Regions from separate parts of the Kitasatospora sp. CM 4170 genome, predicted to be linked through region 3. Evidence: riboswitches for the same ligand, from Rfam matches in the RefSeq annotation. Region 3 holds a riboswitch; each other region holds the start of a gene.
What was found. A riboswitch is a leader RNA that binds a small molecule or an ion and turns the genes downstream of it on or off. The one in region 3 is predicted to bind cobalamin.
Positions count from the first base shown of each region.

Region 1 (4,343 bases), 1.9 Mb from region 3:
GGCCCTCGGCCAGCGGCTGAAGGAGGCCGAGGCGCTGAGGCTGCTCGTCACCCTGGCCGAGGAATCCGGCGACACCGGCCTGGCCGAGCGCGGCCGCTCCCGGCTCGGCGAGCTCGGAGGTCCGGAGGCGGACGCCGGGCAGCGTGGAAGGTGACGCGGGCGGCGTTCGGCGGACGGGGCGCGCGCTGAGGCCGGCAGGATCACCGCCCCCGGTGAACCTGTGCTCGGTGGACTGCTCGGCCTGGGCGGCGCGGTAGGTCCGGGGACGAGGCTCAGGTGCCTCCGCCGTCGTAGAGGTCGCCGAGCACGGGCGCGCGGCGATGGCCCGGGATCTCTCAGCCGGTTGCGGTGGCCGTTCGGGTGTCGGCGGAGGTGGGGGCTGGGTGGGCGGCGCAGGTGTTGAGGAGGGGGCGCATGGCGTCGTCCACGAGCCGGTAGCGCACGACGCGTCCGTCCTTGTCGCCGGTGACCACGCCGGCCGTCCGCAGCAGCCGCAGCGCCTGGGAGACGGCGGGGTCGCGCATGCCGGTGGCAACCGCGAGGTCGGTGACGGCGAGCGGACCGGCGCGGTGGAGGGCGAGCAGCAGGGCGAGCCGTCCGGGGTCGGCGAGCAGCGAGAACCGCTCGGCCCAGGACCGGACGTGCCCGGTGTCGCCGATCGCGGCGATGGCCTCGCAGACCCGGTGTCCGTCGATGGTGCGGTGGCCCGCGCGGTCGGCCGGTACGAGATGCATACGGACATTCTTGCAGCCCCGGCCCTGTGATCCTTGACACCTGCGCAGGTGCGCAGCCTTGCAAGGGTGTGCACGGGCCCCCTACGGTGTTGCCCGCCGTGGTGTTCGGGAAGACCGGTGACGGACCCTCAGGGGTCCGGAGTCCGGAGCGGCCCTCGCCACTGTGATCGGGGGGAATCGTCCGTACCCATGACGCCACTGGGCGCCTCGCGCGCCTGGGAAGGCGGGTACGGAAGCCCCGTCAGCCAGGAGACCGGCCACGGCATCTCACGAACGTCATTCCACGAGGTGCTGGAGCGTGATCCCAGGATGACCCTGCCCGAAACCGCCGCTGCTCCGGCGGCGCCGTCCGTCCTGCCGACCTTCCGGTGGCGCCGCGAGGACACCGTCCGCACGGCCGGGCTGATGGGGGTGATCCTGGCCATGCACGTGGTGGCGTTCGGGACGCTCATCTTCCTGGTCGCCCCCGAGAAGTACGAGGTCGGCACCCAGGTCTTCGGGGTGGGCCTGGGGATCACCGCCTACACCCTCGGCATGCGGCACGCCTTCGACGCCGACCACATCGCGGTCATCGACAACACCACCCGCAAGCTGATGGCCGACGGCAAGCGGCCGGTCTCGGTCGGCTTCTGGTTCGCCCTCGGGCACTCCTCGATGGTGGTCCTGATGGCCGCCCTGGTGGCGGGCGGCGCGCAGCTGGCCGACACCCTGATGGACGACGAGTCCACCACCCACCAGTGGCTGGGCATGGTAGGCACCTCCGCCTCCGGCGCCTTCCTCTACCTGATCGGCGCGCTCAACCTGGCCGCGCTGTTCGGCATCCTCAAGGTGTTCCGCTCGATGCGGGCCGGGCGGTTCGACGAGGCGGAGCTGGAGGAGCACCTCAACGCGCGCGGCTTCCTGGCCCGCGTCCTGAACCGCGCCACCCGCTCGATCACCCGCCCGGGCCAGATGTTCCCGGTCGGCATGGTGCTCGGCCTCGGCTTCGACACCGCGACCGAGGTGACCCTGATGGTGATGGCCGGCTCGGGCGCGGCCTCCGGGCTGCCCTGGTACGCGATCGCCTGCCTGCCGCTGCTCTTCGCGGCCGGGATGAGCCTGTTCGACACGCTGGACGGGACGTTCATGAACTTCGCGTACCAGTGGGCGTTCTCCAACCCGGTGCGCAAGGTGTACTACAACCTGACCATCACCGGCCTGTCGATCGCGGTGGCCTTCATCATCGGCACCATCGAGCTGGTCGGGGTGCTGCACGAGAAGCTGGACCTGACCGACCCGGTGAGCGGCTGGATCGCGGACATCTCGCTGGACAACGTCGGCTACGCGATCGTCGGGCTGTTCGTGGTGGTCTGGGCGGCGGCGATCGGGTACTGGCGGATCGCCGGGGTCGAGCAGAAGTGGAGCCCGCAGCCGGTGCAGCCGGGCGCCGGGCCGGCCGAGGACGCGCCCGCCGCCCAGGAGGCGGCGCGGTAGGCCGCGGGTCGCCGCACGCGATGGAGCCTCCCCGGTCCCGGGGAGGCTCCATCGCGTTCAGGGGGCGCCGCGTTCAGGGGTCAGCGCTCCTCGCGGAAGTCGACGTGCTGCCGCACGACCGGGTCGTACTTGCGCAGTACCAGCCGGTCCGGGTCGTTGCGGCGGCTCTTGCGGGCCACGTAGGTGTAGCCGGTCCCGGCCGTGGACCTGAGCTTGATGATCGGGCGCAGTTCGCTGCGGGCCATGGGTGGTCCTCCTGGGGTCGGCCGGCTCGGCGGGTCGCCGCTCCGGGGTGGCCGTCCCGGCGCCGGCCGGAGGCCGTACGCCGAAATGGAAGTCGTTTTCACGTATTGCCTCACAACGCGCGCTCCGGCCCGCCCATTCCCGGGGGGAGTGCGGTGGGCGCGCGGGGTCGGCGCGCGCGGTGGGGGAGCGCCGCGCGCCGGGCCCCGGCTGGGGGCGCTCGGCGGGCGGATCGGGACGGGCCTCCGTAGGCTCGACCCATGTCTGATGCGTACGCGGGCCGGCGGGAGCGGCTGAGGGAGCACTGCAGTGCGACCGGGGCCGACGCGGCGCTGATCACCCGGGCGGCGAACGTGCGGTACCTGACCGGGTGCCCGCCGTGCGGCGCGACGCTGCTGCTCACCCGGGAGCGGGCGCTGCTGGCGCTGCCGGACGACCTGCCGCCGGACGACACCGGCGAACACCTGATCGTCGAGGACGTGACCCGGGTGCCGGTGGCGGCCGGGGCGGACACCGCGCTGGCCGCCGCGGCCGCGGCGGCGAAGCTCCGGGTGACCGACCTCGCGGTGGAGGAGCACGACCTCACCGTCAGCCGGCACCGGGCGGTGGCCGGCCTGGCCGAGGGGGTCCGGCTGGCCGACCTAGCCCAGGCGGTCGAGCGGCTGCGGGTGGTCAAGGACGAGCACGAGATCGCCGACCTGCGGATCGCGGCCGAGATCGCCGACCAGGCGCTCGGCGAACTGCTGGAGTCGATCCTGGTCGGCCGCACCGAGCGGCACCTGGCGATGGAGCTGGAGCGCCGGATGATCGACCACGGCGCGGACCGGGCGGCCTTCCCGGTCTCGGTCGGCACCGGCAGCCACTCCGGGCAGCAGGCCCACCAGCCCACCGACCGGCGGGTGGAGGAGGGCGACTTCCTGACCGTGGTGCTGGGCGCGCAGTACCGCGGGTACGGCGTCTCCACCGCCCGGACCTTCGTGATCGGCGCGGCCCCCGCGCCCTGGCAGGTGGAGCTGCACCGGCTGGTGTTCCGCGCCCAGCGGGCCGGTCGGGAGGCGCTCGGGCCGGGCGTCGAGCAGTACGTACCCGACCAGGCCGCACGGGAGATCCTGCAGGCCGCCGGGCACACCGAGAGCTCGCCGCACCCCGTCGGCCACGGCATCGGGCTGGAGATCCGGGAGGCGCCGCGCCTCGGTCCCTCGGACATGGGTAAACTGGACAGCCGCGTACCGGTCACCGTCGGTCCGGGGGTCCATCTCCCCGGCAGGGGCGGCGTCCGGATCGAGGACACGCTCGTCGTCCGTCCCCTCGAAGAGGGCGGGCCCGAGCTGCTCACCATCACCACCAAGGAGCTCCTCGCCCTGTGACCCGCGGCCGCCCGGGAGGCTGCCGCAGGCGGCAGGACGCACCCCTTGGTTCCTTGACAGCTATATCCAGGAGTATGTGCGCCCGTGGCTTCCACGAACGATCTCAAGAACGGCATGGTCCTCAAGCTGGAGGGCGGCAAGCTCTGGTCCGTCGTCGAGTTCCAGCACGTGAAGCCCGGCAAGGGCCCGGCCTTCGTGCGTACCAAGCTCAAGGAGGTCCTGACCGGCAAGGTCGTCGACAAGACCTTCAACGCGGGCACCAAGGTCGAGACCGCCAACGTCGACAAGCGCGGCATGCAGTTCTCGTACAAGGACGGCGAGAACTTCGTGTTCATGGACATGGACACCTACGACCAGCTGACCATCGAGCCGGCCGTCGTCGGCGACGCGGCCAAGTACCTCCTGGAGGGCTTCGAGGCCCTGGTCGCCACCAACGAGGGCGCGGTCCTCTACATCGAGCTCCCGGCCGCGGTCGAGCTGGTCATCGCCGAGACCGAGCCGGGCGTCCAGGGCGACCGCTCGACCG
Region 1 is NZ_CP134877.1:2,316,241-2,320,583, reverse strand. It holds gene RMN57_RS09180 (ATP-binding protein) at 1-154, shown strand, start outside; gene RMN57_RS09175 (metalloregulator ArsR/SmtB family transcription factor) at 336-734, opposite strand; cobalamin riboswitch at 817-1,011, shown strand; gene RMN57_RS09170 (HoxN/HupN/NixA family nickel/cobalt transporter) at 1,044-2,207, shown strand; gene rpmG (50S ribosomal protein L33) at 2,288-2,452, opposite strand; gene RMN57_RS09160 (aminopeptidase P family protein) at 2,711-3,817, shown strand; gene efp (elongation factor P) at 3,902-4,343, shown strand, end outside.
Region 1: another riboswitch for cobalamin. It lies ahead of RMN57_RS09170 (HoxN/HupN/NixA family nickel/cobalt transporter); the one in region 3 lies ahead of RMN57_RS01665 (peptidase).

Region 2 (4,343 bases), 5.3 Mb from region 3:
GTCGGTGCCTGGCGCCGGATCCACGACATCTTCGACCGGGCCGGCGCCACCAACGTGATCTGGGTCTGGAGCCCGAACATCACCGTCCCGGCGCCCAACACCCGGCTCGCGCCGTACTACCCCGGGGACGCCTACGTGGACTGGGCCGGCATGACCGGCTACTTCACCCTCACCGGCCCGAAGACCTTCGACACGCTCTACGGCGCGACCATGGCGGAGATCCGCGCCTTCTGCAAGAAGCCGTTCTTCATCAGCGAGACGGCCTCCCAGCAGGGGAAGCGCCAGCGCGCCGACATCGACCAGCTCTTCACCGGGATCGAGACGCACGACGACATCGTCGGGTTCGTCTGGTTCAACATGGTGAAACGGGCGGACTGGCGCATCGAGACCTCCCCGCCGTCGCTCGCGGACTACAAGCAGCGCGTGTCCGACCCTCGCTACGGCTTCGACATCCGGAACCCATGATGCCCTCAGAGACCGACTCCCCCTGGTTCACCCCGCACACCCCGATCCGGACGGCGAACGCCGAGGACACCGCGCAGGCCGGGAGCGGAGCGCACGGCCCCGGGCAGCCGGACGAGCCGGCCCGGCTGCCCGACCCGGCGTACGCGGACGGCCCCACGTACCCGGACGGCGCGGCGCACCCCGACGGCGCGGCGTACCCCGACGCGCCGGAGCAGCCGGACGCGCCGGAGCACCCGGGGGCCGCGGAGTACCGGCAGGACACCGCGTACCCGGACGGCCCCGCGTACCCGGAGGAGCAGACCCACCCGGTGGACACCGAGTACCCGGAGGAGGAGGCCCACCCGGACGGCCCCGCGTACCGGGACGAGCCCGCGCACCCCGGCGACGGCCCGGCTCCCGCCGACCCCCGGTTCCACCCCTCCGACGGCCCGCCCGTGGAGCTGGCCCCGTACACCATCCCGGCCGTCCCCGCGACCGGCTGGGACCCGGCGTCCAGCCCCCGGCGACGCTGGATCGGCCGCGCCCTGCTGTTCGCCGTGCTGGCCGTCCAGGCGGCGCTCTCGCTGCGCCTGCTCGGCGCCGCGCACCCCGACGAGGCCATCGCCATGATCGTCGGCCGCCAGGAGCTGAACCACCTGTTCGACGGCACCCCGATGACGACCGACCTGGTCGAGCGCATCCCCGGCGCGCCGTGGCTCTACCCGCCGCTGGCCGGCGCCGCCGCGAACGCGAGCGGGATCTTCGGGGCCCGGGTGGTCAGCCTGGTCCTGGCGCTGGTCACCACCGTCCTGGCCTACTCGCTGACCCGCCGGCTCTTCAACGAGCGCGTGGCCATCTGCGGCGCCGCCGCGTACGCCGTCGTGCAGTCCACCGTGGTGGTCGGCTTCTACGCGGCCCCGGACGCCCTCGCGATCGCCCTGGTCGCGGTCACCGCCTGGATCGTCGTCCGCACCGCCCGCGCCCCGGTGGCCCTGGTGCTGCTGGCCGCGCCGGTGGCGGCCCTCGCGGTCGCCGCGGAGTACGCCGCGGTGGTCGCCCTCCCCGCCGTGCTCGCCCTCGCGGTGCTCTCCGCCTCGGCCCGGAAGGGCCGCGGCCCGGCCGCCCTGCGGGCGCTGCTCCTGGCCGTGGGCACCGTCGGGCTGCTGCTGCCGTTCGGCCTGCTGGACGACGTCGCGGCCTGGTCGCCCACCCAGGGCCACGAGGCCCGGTCGGCCGGCTCCGTCCTGCTCTCCGCGGCCCAGTGGAGCGGCCTGTTCACGCTGCTCGCCTGCGCCGGGGCGGCCGCCTACGTGCGGCGCGAGCGGATGTACGAGTCGCCCGAGGACGACGAGATCACGGCCACCCGGCTGCGCCGCGCCGCGCTGAGCATCACCCTGTGCGGGACGGCGCTGCTGATCCCGGTCCTGTACGCCTGCCTGGGCACCTCCGGCGTGATGTTCCGGCACCTCGGGTTCGGCATGCTCTTCGCCGCGCCGCTGGCCGGCGTGGGCATCACCAGGCTGGTCGGCGCGCACTTCCGCAACCCCCAGCTGGGCATCCTGGCGTGGGTGGTGCTGCTCGCCCTCGGGCTGGAGCAGGCGTCCCTGCGGTACCAGGACGGCCCCGACTCCGGCCGGCTGCTCAGCGTGCTGCGCCTGCACGCCCAGCCGCACGGCGGCCGCTACCTCACCGAGGTGGAGGGGCTGCCGGAGTACTACCTGGGCAGCGTCAGCAAGCCCGACCAGTGGTTCTCGGCCCGCCGGGGCACCGAGTACCAGGACCGGGCCGGCGTGGTGCACCGCGGCGACGACGGCACGGTCACCGCCGTCCGGGACGGCTGGTTCAACCTGGTCGTCCTCGACAGCACCGCGCCGAGCGCCATGAACCGGGCTCTCGCGGACGCTCTCGGGGCCGGCGGGCACTACCGCCTGATCGCTCAGTTCAGCTCCCCGACCGGCGATTCCGGCACGTACAAAGTGTTCCTCCGGTACTGAGCGCGACGGGCCCGCAACTCGGGCCCCGCGACACGCCCGCCACTACATATGGGGCCGTCATACTCAGCCGCCACTAGATGTATGCTCGTCCCTGCTGTCGACGCAGGGGAACCCGGTGGGAATCCGGGACTGCCCCGCAGCGGTGTGCGGGCGGCTCCCATGCAGAGCCCGCGAGTCCGAGTACCTGCCGACGGTGTGCCGGTCGACCTCCCCGCAGAGGCCTTCAGCACCAGCAGTACTTCCGGGCCTCGCGGGCGGGCCGGGGATGACACCGTCGCGCGACGCCGTCCGGCTGCCGCGCCGTGCTCCCCTGCCCCGAACGGCCCGGTGATTCGATCCACCGCCGCCGATCGCCGCCAGGAGAGAGCGCCTTGACCACCGCTGCCTCAGCCACCCTGCCCACCCAGGGGACCAGCTCCGCCACCGCCGACCCGACGGTCACCGACCCGGGCGGCGCTCTGCTGCGGGTGCTGACCGACCGCAGCGCCGACCTTCCGCAGGTGGACCCCGGCCATGTCGCCGCCGCCGCGCTGCGCGGCCGCCACGCCGGCTCGGACTTCGCCGAGCTGCGCGGGCTGGCCGTGGACGCCGCAGCGTCGATGATCGCCGAGGACCCGCAGTACTCGAAGCTGGCCGCCCGGCTGCTCGCGCTGGAGATCGTCGACGAGGCCGCGACCCAGGGCGTGGTCTCCTTCTCCACCTCGATCGCGGTCGGCCACGCCGAGGGTCTGATCGGCGACACCACCGCCGCCCTCGTGGCGAAGCACGCCGCCGTCCTCGACGGCCTGATCGACCCGCAGGGCGACGACCGCTTCGAGTACTTCGGCCTGCGCACCGTGCAGTCCCGCTACCTGCTGCGCCACCCGATCACCCGCAAGGTCGTCGAGACCCCGCAGCACTTCCTGCTCCGCGTCGCCTGTGGCCTGGCGGTCGGCGACAACGAGCAGTCGGTGCGCGAGGTGGCCGAGCTGTACCGCCTGATGAGCCGGCTGGAGTACCTGACCTCCTCGCCGACCCTCTTCAACTCGGGCACCCGGCACCCGCAGATGTCGAGCTGCTACCTGCTGGACTCGCCGCTCGACAACCTGGACTCGATCTACTCCCGGTACGCCCAGATCGCCCGCCTCTCCAAGCACGCCGGCGGCATCGGCCTCTCCTACTCGCGGATCCGCTCGCGCGGCAGCCTGATCCGGGGCACCAACGGCAAGTCCAACGGCATCGTCCCGTTCCTGCGCACCCTCGACTCCTCGGTCGCCGCCGTCAACCAGGGCGGCCGTCGCAAGGGCGCGGCCTGCGTCTACCTGGAGACCTGGCACGCGGACATCGAGGAGTTCCTGGAGCTGCGCGACAACACCGGTGAGGAGGCGCGCCGGACCCACAACCTGAACCTGGCGCACTGGATCCCGGACGAGTTCATGCGCCGGGTCAACGCGAACGAGGACTGGTCGCTGTTCTCCCCGGCCGACGTGCCGGAGCTGGTCGACCTCTGGGGCGAGGACTTCGACGAGGCCTACCGCAAGGCCGAGCTGGCCGGCAAGGCCGTCCGCACCATCCCCGCGCAGACCCTCTACGCCCGGATGATGCGCACCCTGGCGCAGACCGGCAACGGCTGGATGACCTTCAAGGACGCCTCCAACCGCGCCGCCAACCAGACCGCGCTGCCGGGCCGGACGGTCCACTCGTCCAACCTGTGCACGGAGATCCTGGAGGTCACGGACGACTCCGAGACCGCCGTCTGCAACCTCGGCTCGGTCAACCTCGGCGCCCACGTGGCCGAGGGTGCGTCGACCGCCGACCTGATCGGCGCGATGGACTGGGAGCGGCTGGACGCCACCGTGCGCACCGCCGTGACCTTCCTCGACCGCGTGGTGGACATCAACTTCTACCCGACCGTCGAGGCCGGGA
Region 2 is NZ_CP134877.1:5,708,403-5,712,745, reverse strand. It holds gene RMN57_RS24485 (glycosyl hydrolase) at 1-465, shown strand, start outside; gene RMN57_RS24480 (glycosyltransferase family 39 protein) at 462-2,438, shown strand; cobalamin riboswitch at 2,503-2,645, shown strand; gene RMN57_RS24475 (ribonucleoside-diphosphate reductase subunit alpha) at 2,834-4,343, shown strand, end outside.
Region 2: another riboswitch for cobalamin. It lies ahead of RMN57_RS24475 (ribonucleoside-diphosphate reductase subunit alpha); the one in region 3 lies ahead of RMN57_RS01665 (peptidase).

Region 3 (4,343 bases):
CCGTCACACCCGGCTGCGCACCCGCGCCGAAGGACCAGCCCTCGACGTCGCCGGAGGCCGGGTTGTAGCTGCCCGCACCCAGGCTGCTGTACGACCACGGGCCGCCGTGCTGCGCGTGCCAGTACGACCAGTAGGCGCTGCCGGTCGGGTTGGTGCACGTCGCCGGCAGTGCGTTGATCTTGCACACGAAGCCCGGGAAACGCGGGTGGAAGGCGTACGAGAACCCGGCGCCGGTCAGTGCGGCCAGGCCGCTGGCCGGGTCCCCGGGGGCGCATCCGGTCTCGATGCCGCCGCCGACGGCGGTGAAGTCCACCACGACGGTGACGCCGGTGGTACCGCTACAGGCCGCGGCCCGGGCCGGCGGGGCCTGGACGGCGGAGGCGCCGAGCAGGCCGGCGGTGAGGGCGGCGGCCGCGGCGACCGAACCGAGCGTGCGGCGGGCCGGGCGGGCCGGGCGGGCCGGGATGAGGGTGTCGGTCATCGGAACTCTCCTCGCGGGATCGGGGGTTCGTCGTCTCAGTGGGAGGCCGGGGCCGGGCAGGCCAGGGTCGGGGCGTCGGGACGCGCGCCGGCGGCGGAGAGGGTGGCCAGCGGGGTGCCACCGAGGCCGAGGACGGCCTGCGCGGTGGCGCGGGACCCGTTGCCCGCGTTGAAACCGGACGCGTCGTACGCGATCGCGCCCCGCACCGCCGGGTCGGTGGTGCAGCCCTGCTGGAACTTGACCAACCGGCTCCAGCCCTTGACGCCGGCCCCGAAGCGCCCGCCGGACAGCAGCGCCTGCGTGGCCAGCCCGGTGGTGTTGGCGTTGGAGGCGGTGGCCCCGGCCGCGACGAAGCCGCCGTCGGCGTTCTGGTGGGCGGCGAGCCAGCCGAGACCCGCGTTCGCCTTGGCGGTGCGGCCGGTGGCGGCGAGGGCCTGGGCGGCGAGGGCGGTCGCGTCCGGGTCGCTGGTGCAGGCGGCCTGACCGAAGGAGACCGGGTAACCGCCGTCCGCGCACTGGCTGTTGGCGAGGAAGTCGACGGCCGTGGCAGGGGCGCCGCCGGGGGTGCGGTGCAGGGCGATCAGGGCGAGCGACTGGCCGAAGGCGTTGCTGTAGTCGCCCCACTGGGAGCGGTCGGAGAAGCGGCCCTCGGGGCTCTGGAGCGAGCGCAGCCGGGCCGGCAGGTCGATGCCGCCGAAAGCCGTCGGGTTCACGCCGCGGACCTCGGCGGCGAGCAGCAGCTTGGCGGTGGCGCCCGCGTAGGCCTCGGTGGTGCCGTCGCCGAGGTAGCCGCTGATGATCTCGGGCTTGGCCAGCCAGGCGGTGGCCTTGGCGGCGGCCTGGTCGGAGCTGTGCGAGGCGGCGAAGGCCAGCACGGCGTCGATGGTCAGGCCCTGGTCGGGGTAGGCGGTGCCGTTGAAGACGGACTCGAAGTGGTCGCCGTCGACGAGCTGGCGGGCCAGCCAGCCGGCCGCGGCGGCATCCGGCCGGACGGTCGGGGAGGACGTCGCGGCGGCCGGTGCGGCGTGGGCGGCGGTGGCCGCGGGGAGTGCGGTGGCGAGCGCGAGGGCGGGTATCGCGAGCAGACCGAAGGTGCGGCGAAGCGCGGACATGGGTGCCTTTCCGGGCCTGGACGCAGGGGCCCGGAGGACGTCGGCAACGTGCCGGGGCAGCCCTCGGAGCTCCGGCCCGCAGACCACGACGGGAGGAGGGGACAACACCTCCGCCGACGGGTACTCGGGCTCGCCGCCGACGTGGCGTCGGCGGCCTACCGTTGCGGGTCAGCGCCGGATTCGGACCGGCTTCCCCCGAACGGCGGAGTCACAACTTGACGGCTCATCATGGCGAAGCGGAAAAGATCCGGTCAAGGGATCGTGCGTCACATCACGGTGGGTCCGGGCGGCCCGGCCCCACCTGGACGCCCACCCGCGCCGGCGGTCCGACGGCCGACGGCCCGTGGTGCGCCGCCCCTCGTCCGGGGGCGGCGCACCACGCGGCCTGTCAGCGGTGGGTGAAGGACGGCGGGCGCTTCTCGGCGAAGGCGGCCATGCCCTCCTTCTGGTCCGCCGTGGCGAACGCGGCGTGGAAGAGCCGGCGTTCGAACCGGACGCCCTCGGCGAGGGTGGTCTCGTACGCGCGGTCGACGCTCTCCTTGAGCATGACGGCCGCCGGGGTCGACATCTCCGCGGCCTTCTCCGCGGTGGCAGGGCCTCGGCGAGCAGCTGGTCGGCCGGGACGATCCGCGAGACCAGACCGGCCCGCTCGGCCTCCTCGGCGCCCATCATCCGGCCGGTCAGGCAGAGCTCCATCGCCTTGGCCTTGCCGATCGCCCGGGTCAGCCGCTGCGAGCCGCCGATGCCGGGGATCACGCCGAGCTTGATCTCCGGTTGCCCGAACCTCGCGGTGTCGGCCGCCAGCAGGATGTCGCACATCATCGCCAACTCGCAGCCTCCGCCGAGCGCGTAGCCCGCGACGGCCGCCACGACCGGCTTGCGCAGGGCGGCGAAGCGGTCCCAGGCGGCGAACCAGTCGCCCAGGTAGGCGTCCACGAAGCCGAGGGACTGCATCTCCTTGATGTCGGCGCCGGCCGCGAAGGCCTTCTCCGAGCCGGTGACCAGCAGGCAGCCGATCTCCGGATCGCGGTCGAACTCCGTTGCCGCCGCGACGACTTCGTTCATCAGGAGGGTGTTGAGCGCGTTGAGCGCCTTGGGACGGTCGAGCGTGATCAGCCCGACCCGGCCCTTGCGCTCGACCAGGATCGTCTCGTACGTCATGCGGAGGTCTCCCTGAGGGTGGTGATGATGGCGGAGAAGTCCAGGCCGGCGGCCTCGCCCTGGGCGAAATCGGCGAACAACTCGGCTGCCCGCCTGCCCAGTTCGGCCGGAACGGCGGAGGCGGTGGCCGCGTCGGCGGCGAGCCCGAGGTCCTTGGCCATCAGCGCGGCGGCGAACCCGGCCGCGTACCCGCGGTTGGCCGGGCTGGTCGGCACCGGGCCGGGCACCGGACAGTTGGTGGTGAGCGCCCAGCACTGCCCGGAGGCCGTGGAGGCCACGTCGAACAGCGCCTGGTGGCTCAGGCCGAGGCTCTCCCCGAGGGCGAAGGCCTCGCCGACCGCGATCATGGAGATGCCCAGGATCATGTTGTTGCAGATCTTCGCCGCCTGGCCGGCGCCGGAGGCTCCGCAGTGGACGACGCGGCGGCCCATCGCCGCCAACACCGGTTCGACGGCGGCGAAGTCTGCGTCCCCGGCGCCGACCATGAACGTGAGGCTCGCCGCCTCCGCACCGGCCACGCCACCGGAGACCGGTGCGTCGACGGCGCGGTGCCCGGCGACCCGGGCGAGGTCGGCGGCCACCCGGGCGTCCCCGACGGCGATGGTGGAACAGTCCACGAACAGCGCACCCCGGGCGACGGCGGTGAGCTCCCGGTAGGCGTCCAGGACCTGCCGTCCGGTCGGCAGCATGGTGACCACCGACTCGGCGTCGCCGACCGCTTCCGCCGCCGAGCCGGCCACGACCACGCCATGCGCGGCGGCGCGCTCCCGGGCGTCCTCCGCCAGGTCGTAACCGGTCACCCGGTACCCCGCTTTGACCAGGTTGGCCGCCATCGGGCCGCCCATGTTGCCCAGTCCGACGAATCCGATGCGGTGGGTCACCAGCGCTCCAGGGGTGTGATGGCGGCGAGGCCGAGTTCGCGCTCGCCGAGCGGGGCGAAGTAGCGCGCCACGGCGGCGGGTTCGACGGCGCTCAGCGTCGCCGGGCTCCACCGCGGCGTGCGGTCCTTGTCGATCACCTGGGCCCGGATCCCCTCGGCGAGGTCGGGCGTGGAGAGCGCCGCACAGGACGTGCGGTACTCCTGGTCCAGCACCGCCTCCAGCGGGCCGAGGGCCCGGGCCCGGCGCAGTGCGGCGAGCGTCGCCGTCACGGCGGTCGGGGAGTTGGCGGTGATCCGGTCCACGGCCTTCTTGGCTTCGGGCTCGCCGCTCTCCCGCAGCCGGTCGAGGATCTCCGCCACGGTGTCGGCGGCGTAGCAGCTGTCGATCCACGCCCGGTGTCCGTCCAGCACGCCCGCCGGCGCGGGCTCGACGTGCCGTTCGAGGGCGTCGTGCACGGGCAGCTCGGCGAGGTCGTCCAGCAGGGCCGGGAGCCGCTCGGCGGGCACGAAGTGGTCGGCGAGCCCGCACAGCAGGGCGTCCGCGCCGCCGACCGAGCCGGCCGTCAGGGCGAGGTGGGTACCGAGCTCGCCCGGTGCGAGGGCGAGCAGGTAGGTGCCGCCGACGTCGGGGACGAAACCGATGCCCGCCTCCGGCATGGCGACGCGGGTGGTCCCGGTGACGATGCGGACGCTGCCGTGGGCGGAGACG
Region 3 is NZ_CP134877.1:398,625-402,967, forward strand. It holds gene RMN57_RS01660 (flagellar hook-length control protein FliK) at 1-481, opposite strand, end outside; gene RMN57_RS01665 (peptidase) at 517-1,593, opposite strand; cobalamin riboswitch at 1,691-1,831, opposite strand; partial or broken gene RMN57_RS01670 (enoyl-CoA hydratase) at 1,982-2,754, opposite strand; gene mmsB (3-hydroxyisobutyrate dehydrogenase) at 2,751-3,635, opposite strand; gene RMN57_RS01680 (enoyl-CoA hydratase/isomerase family protein) at 3,632-4,343, opposite strand, start outside.